Regions from separate parts of the Pseudoalteromonas sp. Cn5-37 genome, predicted to be linked through region 1. Evidence: predicted binding sites of a transcription regulator. Region 1 holds the regulator's gene; the other holds the start of a gene.

Region 1 (4,348 bases):
AACATGTACTTATACCATCCTTGATATTGACTAGTCCTATAAGCTTAGTTTGTCCCTATAAAAACGCAATTTAATCGGGCGGTTTTTCGTTGAAATAACATTTTAAATATCTATGAAATATTTTAAATCTATAAATTTTTATTATGTATCAATAAAAAAATATCATTATTAAAACACTGTGAAATAAATTCAATCCCTGTTTAAATATGTTCATCTTTACAAGATAGGCAAAAGTGCGTTTTAAGCGTACAATACAGCCTTCAAAAAACACCATACACGTTGCCTTAGGAGACCCCATGTTAGAACGTAGCATGAATATTTCGGATTTCGATCCAGAGTTATTTGCAGCCATCACTAAAGAGACGGCTCGTCAAGAAGAGCATATCGAACTGATCGCGTCTGAAAACTATTGTAGCCCACGCGTACTCGAAGCGCAGGGTTCTCAGCTTACCAACAAATACGCTGAAGGTTACCCAGGCAAACGTTACTATGGCGGTTGTGAGCATGTTGATGTTGTTGAGCAATTAGCAATTGACCGTGCAAACGAATTATTCGGCACAGATTACGCTAACGTTCAACCGCATGCGGGCTCACAAGCAAACGCAGCTGTTTTCCAAGCACTTCTTCAGCCGCACGATACAGTACTAGGTATGAGCTTAGCTCATGGTGGTCACTTAACTCACGGTTCACACGTTAACTTTTCTGGTAAAACGTACAATGCAATTCAATACGGCCTAAACGACGAAACAGGTGAAATTGATTATGCTCAAGTTGAAGCGCTTGCATTAGAGCACAAGCCAAAAATGATCATCGCTGGTTTCTCTGCATACTCAGGCGTTGTTGACTGGGCTAAATTCCGTGAAATCGCTGATAAAGTTGGCGCATACTTATTCGTAGATATGGCTCACGTTGCTGGTCTTATCGCAGCGGGTGTATACCCAAGTCCAATCCCTCACGCACACGTTGTTACAACAACAACTCACAAAACATTAGCGGGTCCTCGTGGCGGTCTAATCGTTTCTGCATGTGGTGATGAAGAGATCTACAAAAAACTAAACAGCGCTGTATTCCCTGGCGGTCAAGGTGGTCCTTTATGCCACATCATCGCTGCTAAAGCGGTTGCTTTCAAAGAAGCTTTACAACCAGAATTCAAAGCGTACCAAGCACAAGTTGTTAAGAACGCTCAAGCTATGGTTGAAGTACTGCAAGAGCGTGGCTACAAAGTTGTTTCTGGTAAAACAGACAACCACTTATTCCTTCTAGACCTAATCGATAAAGATATCACAGGTAAAGATGCTGACGCTGCTCTAGGTAACGCTAACATCACTGTAAATAAAAACTCAGTACCAAACGACCCACGTTCACCGTTTGTAACGTCTGGTCTTCGTATTGGTTCTCCGGCTATTACTCGCCGTGGTTTCAAAGAAGCTGAGTCAAAAGAGCTTGCTGGCTGGATCTGTGACGTACTAGACAACATCAACGATGAGTCAGTACAAGCAGAAGTAAAAGAGAAAGTTAAAGCTATCTGTAAAAAATTACCAGTTTACGCTTAATTACTGGTTAAACCGTAATTAAGATAACAATAGCGTTGTTTTTTGCTATCATAAAGGCCGCTTACTAAGCGGCCTTTTTGTTTTTTATAAACGGAACTAGAACCCTATGCATTGCCCTTTTTGCACCGCAAAAGATACTAAAGTAATTGATTCTCGACTTGTTGGCGGTGGTCACCAAGTGAGACGTCGACGTGAATGTAACGAATGCCATGAGCGCTTTACCACCTTTGAAGGCGCTGAACTTGTGATGCCAAGAGTCATCAAGCAAGACGGTAGCCGCGAACCATTTAACGAAGACAAGTTACTGAATGGCTTGCATCGCGCTTTAGAGAAACGCCCAGTGAGCACTGAGCAGGTCGACGAAGTCGTTAACATCATTAAATCTCAACTTCGTGCTACCGGTGAGCGTGAAATCTCTAGCCATTTAATTGGCGAATGCATCATGGAGTCGCTGAAAAAACTCGACAAAGTAGCCTATGTGCGCTTTGCATCGGTTTATCGTTCATTTGAAGACATTCGCGAGTTTGGAGAAGAAATCGCTCGTTTAGGTGATTAATCATGTCGTTTACAGAACTTGATACTGTTTACATGGCGCGTGCCATTGAGCTTGCTAAACACGGCCGTTTTACTACCACGCCAAACCCGAATGTTGGCTGTGTACTGGTTAAAGATGACGAAATAGTCGGCGAAGGGTTTCATCAAATCGCAGGGCAGGGCCATGCTGAAGTGAATGCGTTGGCTGTAGCTGGCGATAAAGCAAAGGGCGCCACTGCCTATGTCACTTTAGAGCCTTGTAGTCATTATGGACGCACTCCGCCTTGTGCCGAAGGTTTAAAAGCTGCGGGTGTAAGCAAGGTGATTGCTGCTATGGTTGACCCAAACCCTGCGGTAAGTGGTCGCGGCCTGCAGATATTAGCTGACGCTGGTATTAGTGTGGCATCTGGCTTACTTGAGCAACAAGCGCGCGACTTAAACAAAGGCTTTTTAAAGCGTATGGAAACTGGGTTGCCATATGTAACCTGTAAAATGGCGTGTAGTTTAGATGGTAAAACTGCGCTAAATAACGGTCAAAGTAAATGGATAACAGGCCCTCAAGCGCGCCAAGATGTGCAAGCATTTCGTGCGCAAAGCTGCGGTATCTTAACCGGTGCAGACACCGTTATTACTGATAATGCAAAACTCAATGTCCGTGTTGATGAGTTGCCATTTACCATGCCAACCTCGCTGCCTTTGCGCCAACCAACCCGAATCATTATTGACTCACAAAACAGGTTAACGCCTGAGCTTGCGTTATTCAGCATCGAGAGCCCGGTAATAATTTTTACCACTTCGCTTGATAATCACACCAAGTGGCCTCACTTTGTTAAACACGAAGTGGTGCCAGCAGTTAACAATAAAGTTGATTTATCGGCGGTTTTAAAGCGTCTTGCTGAACTACAATTTAATCATATTTGGCTCGAAGCGGGGGCAACCCTTGCTGGGGTGTTTGCCGAGCAAGATTTAATTGACGAATATATTGTTTATATTGCCCCTAAGTTAGTAGGTGATATGGGCAAAAGCTTACTAAACTTTGCAGAAGTCACCATGATGAGTGATATCACTGAACTGACCTTTACTGACACAGTGATGATTGGCGACGATATTCGCTTAACAGCGACAAAAGCAAAGCAAGCCTCAAAAATTGAAAATAAAGAGTAGCACTATGTTTACTGGAATTATTGAAGCAACAGGTAAAATTGTTGAACTAACACAAAAGCAAGGCGATCTAGCTATTCGTATTCAAAGCGCTAATTTGGATATGGAAGACGTCAAGCTCGGTGACAGTATTGCCACCAATGGTGTGTGTTTAACGGTTGTCGCTAAACATAGCGATGGTTTTAGTGCTGACTTATCAAACGAAACAATTAGCTTAACTGGGTTTGCACATTATAAAAAAGGGCAAACAGTTAACCTCGAAAAAGCTATGCAACCGGTTTCTCGCCTAGGTGGGCACTTAGTGTCAGGCCATGTTGATGGTATTGCGACTGTCGAAAGTATTAGTCCTAATGCTCGTGCAACTGAGTATTGGTTAAGTACTGACAATGATTTAATGAAGTACATTCCGTACAAAGGCTCGGTGTGTATTGATGGCATTAGCCTAACCGTCAACGAGGTTGAGCAAAATCGCTTTAAGCTGACGATTGTTCCACATACTGCTGAGCAAACAACGATTGCAGAATTTCAGGTGGGTACTCAGGTGAACTTAGAAGTTGACCAGATTGCTCGCTATTTAGAGCGCCTAATTAAAGGGGCTGAACAACCTTCCCGTTCAGACATATCAATGAGCTTGCTCGCACAAGCTGGCTTTATTAAGTAAGCAAAGATACGTCACTATTAATCATACTCTCATGGGCACATTATGAATTTACACAGCGCGCAAGAAATTATCGATGACATTAAAGCCGGTAAAATGGTTATTTTAATGGACGATGAAGACCGAGAAAATGAAGGCGATTTAATTATCGCGGCAGAACATATCAGTGCTGATGCCATCAACTTTATGGCAACACACGGCCGTGGTTTAATTTGTTTAACAATGACACAAGAGCGTTGTCAGCAGTTAGAATTACCACTGATGGTTAAAAATAACGGTGCAGCTTTTTCAACTAACTTCACTATGTCGATTGAAGCGGCGAAAGGCGTAACTACAGGTATTTCAGCAGCCGACCGCGCACGTACCGTACAAGCCGCAATCGCTAAAGGTGCCGTACCGAGCGATATCGTACAGCCAGGGCATATTTTCCCAATTATGGCGC
Region 2 (4,348 bases), on a different contig from region 1:
AATCATTATTGAGTTCGTTCATTGCGAATAAAACGCGGCGGTGAACTGGCTTTAAGCCGTCGCGTACGTCTGGCAATGCACGTCCTACGATTACACTCATCGCGTAATCAAGGTAGGAATTTTTTAATTCATCTTCAATATTGACTGGCAGAATTTCATTGGCGAGATCAGTCATTTGATTTCACATTCCTTCAGTATTGACTCATTAAGAGGCAAACCGCCGTCTTAAGAGCTTTAGTTATTATTTCCAGACCATGCTATCACAATTTATTTAGATTTACAGGCGCTAAATCTTTGCGATTTATTAATTTCCCCCTATATAATGGCCTCAGATTAACGAGGAAGTTTTTTATGACCGAGCATCAAAATGTAGATAGTGCAGAAATTGCAAAGTTTGAAGCCATCGCAGAACGTTGGTGGGACCGCGACGGAGAGTTCAAACCCCTTCATGAAATAAATCCTCTACGTTTGGATTTTGTCGCTGATAAAGTAGGCGGCTTATTTGATAAGGAAACCTTAGATGTTGGCTGTGGTGGCGGCATCTTAAGTGAAAGTATGGCGCGTATGGGCGCTAAAGTAACCGGTATCGATATGGGCCAAGAGCCACTTACCGTTGCTAAGTTACATAGTTTAGAAACAGGCGTACCTGTTGATTATATAAAAGTACCTGCAGAGCAATTCGCTGCTGAGCACCCTGCTCGCTTTGATGTAGTGACTTGTATGGAAATGCTTGAGCATGTTCCAGACCCTGCTTCTATTATTCGTGCTGTAGCAGACCTTGCTAAACCGGGCGCTGATGTGTTCTTTTCAACATTAAATAAAACACCAAAAGCCTACTTGTTTGCTATTGTCGGTGCTGAAAAGCTTTTAAAAATGGTGCCTGAAGGTACGCATGACCATAAAAAGTTTATCAAACCTGCGCAGCTTATTGCATGGGCAGAAGAAGCAGGATTAAAAGTACGCGCCAGTACCGGTCTTCACTATAACCCGTTTTCTAAGCAGTACAGCTTAAATGATGATGTAAGTGTTAATTACATCCTGCACTTTGAGAAACTAGCCTAATGAGTGGTGTGCAAACACCCTCTATCGATTTTGATGCGTTTATCTTTGATTTAGATGGCACACTACTCGATACCGCGGATGACTTAGGTGGTGCATTAAACCGCGTGTTAGCAGACGCCAATGTGGCGCCTGTTGCTGAGCATGTTTATCGCCCTGCTGCGTCTAACGGTGCAAAAGCATTATTAGAAGTAGGGTTTGGGGATAAATGGCCCGAACTTGAACAACTCGCCTTGCGCCAGCAGCTTCTTGACTATTACGCCGAAGATATTGCTGTGCACAGTAAATGCTTCAACGGCATCGAACAGCTTTTAATTGCACTTGAGCAAAACAATATTAAGTGGGGCATTATGACTAATAAGCCCGGCTTTTTAACTGAGCCCTTAGTGCAGGCTATTCCCTCCTTGCGTGATGCGAAGGCAGTTGTGAGTGGCGATACATTAGCTGTGTCAAAACCATCACCGGATCCACTATTACACACTGCTGAGATCTTAGATGTTGATCCGAGCCGTTGTTTATACATCGGTGATGCTGAACGTGATATTCAAGCTGCAAAAGCGGCCAATATGTACAGCGCAACAGCGTTATGGGGTTATATACCCAGTATAGACGCTGCACTTGGCTGGCAAGCGGATTTCAATTGGCAAACGCCGATTGATGGTTTAAACCATATATAGTGTTATTTGATAATTGAAACACCATATATTGTGATTTGATTTACTTTTGAGCATTCATTGATGATAAAAAAATCAGTCAAAATTTATTTTTCAAAACGGTAAATTTTCTGGATCTTTTGTTGATTTCTACAAATTTCGTCGTCTATGAATGTTCAAAGGTTAATGGTTACTAACACAATGCGCTTATCCAATAGTTATCCACAAATTGGGGCAATTCTATCCCTTGCAAAACAACTCAGACCACACTATCTTGTGATCTGCAATTTAAACAACACCAGATATTGTGGCTAAATGTTATTCAATTAGTTTATCTTGGTGTTGAATAATAATAATTACATTAAAGAATACCTTTGTCTTACAACTAAAATTTCCCAAGGAATACAGGCAAAACTATGAACCAACAGCTATCTGTAAGCAAACGTGACGGCCGTAAAGAGTCACTTGATCTAGATAAGATCCATCGCGTGATCGCTTGGGCCGCAGAAGGTCTAGAGAATGTGTCTGTCTCACAAGTTGAATTAAAATCACACATTCAATTTTATGACGGCATTCGTACCGATGACATTCATGAAACAATCATCAAAGCTGCAGCTGATCAGATCTCTAAAGATACGCCTGATTACCAATACCTCGCTGCTCGCTTAGCTGTATTCCATTTACGTAAAAAAGCATATGGTCAATTTGAGCCGCCGCGCTTATACGATCACATCACCAAATTAGTTGAAGACAAGCGTTATGATCAACACCTACTTGTTGATTATACCGAGCAAGAAATTGACGAGTTAGATGCTTACATTGATCACAACCGTGACTTAAACTTCAGCTACGCTGCTGTAAAGCAACTTGAAGGTAAGTATTTAGTTCAAAACCGTGTTACTGGTGAAATCTACGAAAGTGCACAGTTTTTATATATCTTAGTTGCTGCAAGCTTATTCTCTGATTATCCAAAAGAGACACGCCTTGATTACATCAAGCGTTTTTATGATGCAGTATCTACATTCAAAATTTCATTACCGACACCTATCATGGCAGGTGTACGTACCCCTACACGTCAGTTCAGCTCATGTGTACTTATTGAATGTGGTGATAGCCTAGATTCTATTAATGCAACATCGTCTGCGATTGTTAAATATGTTTCGCAACGTGCAGGTATTGGTATTAATGCCGGTCGCATCCGTGCCCTTGGTAGCCCTATTCGTAACGGCGAAGCGTACCATACAGGTTGTATTCCGTTTTATAAGCACTTCCAAACAGCGGTTAAGAGTTGTTCACAAGGTGGTGTTCGTGGCGGCGCAGCAACGTTGTTCTACCCACTTTGGCACTTAGAAGTTGAAAACCTACTTGTTCTTAAGAACAACCGTGGTGTTGATGATAACCGTGTACGTCACCTTGACTACGGTGTGCAGTTCAACAAATTAATGTATAGCCGTTTAATCAAAGACGATTACATCACATTATTTAGCCCATCAGATGTACCGGGTCTATACGATGCATTCTTTGAAGATCAAGCGAAGTTTGATGAGCTATACATCAAATACGAGCAAGACGAGTCAATTCGTAAAAAACGTATTAAGGCGATTGAGTTATTCTCAATGTTTGCACAAGAGCGTGCCAGCACAGGTCGTATCTACTTACAAAACGTTGACCACTGTAATACGCACAGCCCATTCATCTCGACTGTGGCACCAATTCGTCAATCTAACTTATGTTTAGAAATTGCATTACCAACTAAGCCACTTAGCAATGTAATGGATGAAGAAGGTGAAATTGCACTTTGTACGCTGTCGGCGTTTAACTTAGGTGCAATTGAGTCACTTGACGAATTAGAAGAGCTTGCTGAACTTGCAGTACGTGCCCTTGATAACTTACTTGATTTCCAAGACTACCCTGTTCCTGCGGCGAAAAACGCGACTATGGGTCGTCGCACGCTAGGTATTGGTGTTATTAACTACGCGTACTACTTAGCAAAAAATGGTAAGCGCTACTCAGATGGCAGTGCAAATGCCCTAACTCACAAGACATTTGAAGCAATTCAATATTATCTAATGAAAGCATCAAATGAGTTAGCGAAAGAACGTGGTGCGTGTCCTAAATTTAACGAGACAACGTATTCTCAAGGCATTATGCCAACAGATACTTACAAACGTGACCTAGATCAGTTCTGTGATGAGCCTCTTCACTTAGATTGGGATTCATTACGCGAGAGCATTAAAGAGCACGGTATGCGTAACTCAACGCTATCTGCCCTTATGCCTTCAGAGACATCATCGCAAATCTCTAACGCGACAAATGGTATCGAGCCACCACGTGGTCATATCAGCGTTAAAGCAAGTAAAGATGGTATCTTAAAGCAAGTAGTGCCAGATTATGAGAATCTGAAAGATAACTACGAGCTACTGTGGGATATTCCTTCAAACGATGGTTACCTACAACTGGTTGGTATTATGCAAAAATTCGTTGACCAAACGATCTCTGCAAACACTAACTATGATCCATCTAAGTACGAAGGCGGTAAAGTACCTATGAAGGTGCTATTAAAAGACCTACTGACTGCGTATAAACTTGGTGTTAAAACCCTGTACTATCACAACACACGTGATGGTGCATCAGAC

Evidence for each region. The regulator NrdR, encoded in region 1, represses ribonucleotide reductase genes. The targets are predictions, from matches to a motif close to AAACACNANATNTNGTGTTT.
Region 2: the regulator NrdR is predicted to act here: its motif matches at 2,006-2,025, upstream of nrdA (class 1a ribonucleoside-diphosphate reductase subunit alpha).

What each region holds. Positions count from the first base shown of each region.
Region 1 covers NZ_JAKGBA010000003.1:19,895-24,242, reverse strand. Annotated here, with positions in the region: gene glyA (serine hydroxymethyltransferase) at 297-1,553, shown strand; gene nrdR (transcriptional regulator NrdR) at 1,660-2,109, shown strand; gene ribD (bifunctional diaminohydroxyphosphoribosylaminopyrimidine deaminase/5-amino-6-(5-phosphoribosylamino)uracil reductase RibD) at 2,112-3,251, shown strand; gene L1266_RS06710 (riboflavin synthase) at 3,256-3,909, shown strand; gene ribBA (bifunctional 3,4-dihydroxy-2-butanone-4-phosphate synthase/GTP cyclohydrolase II) at 3,952-4,348, shown strand, end outside.
Region 2 covers NZ_JAKGBA010000001.1:357,854-362,201, forward strand. Annotated here, with positions in the region: gene gyrA (DNA topoisomerase (ATP-hydrolyzing) subunit A) at 1-175, opposite strand, end outside; gene ubiG (bifunctional 2-polyprenyl-6-hydroxyphenol methylase/3-demethylubiquinol 3-O-methyltransferase UbiG) at 352-1,062, shown strand; gene L1266_RS01700 (HAD family hydrolase) at 1,062-1,736, shown strand; gene nrdA (class 1a ribonucleoside-diphosphate reductase subunit alpha) at 2,129-4,348, shown strand, end outside.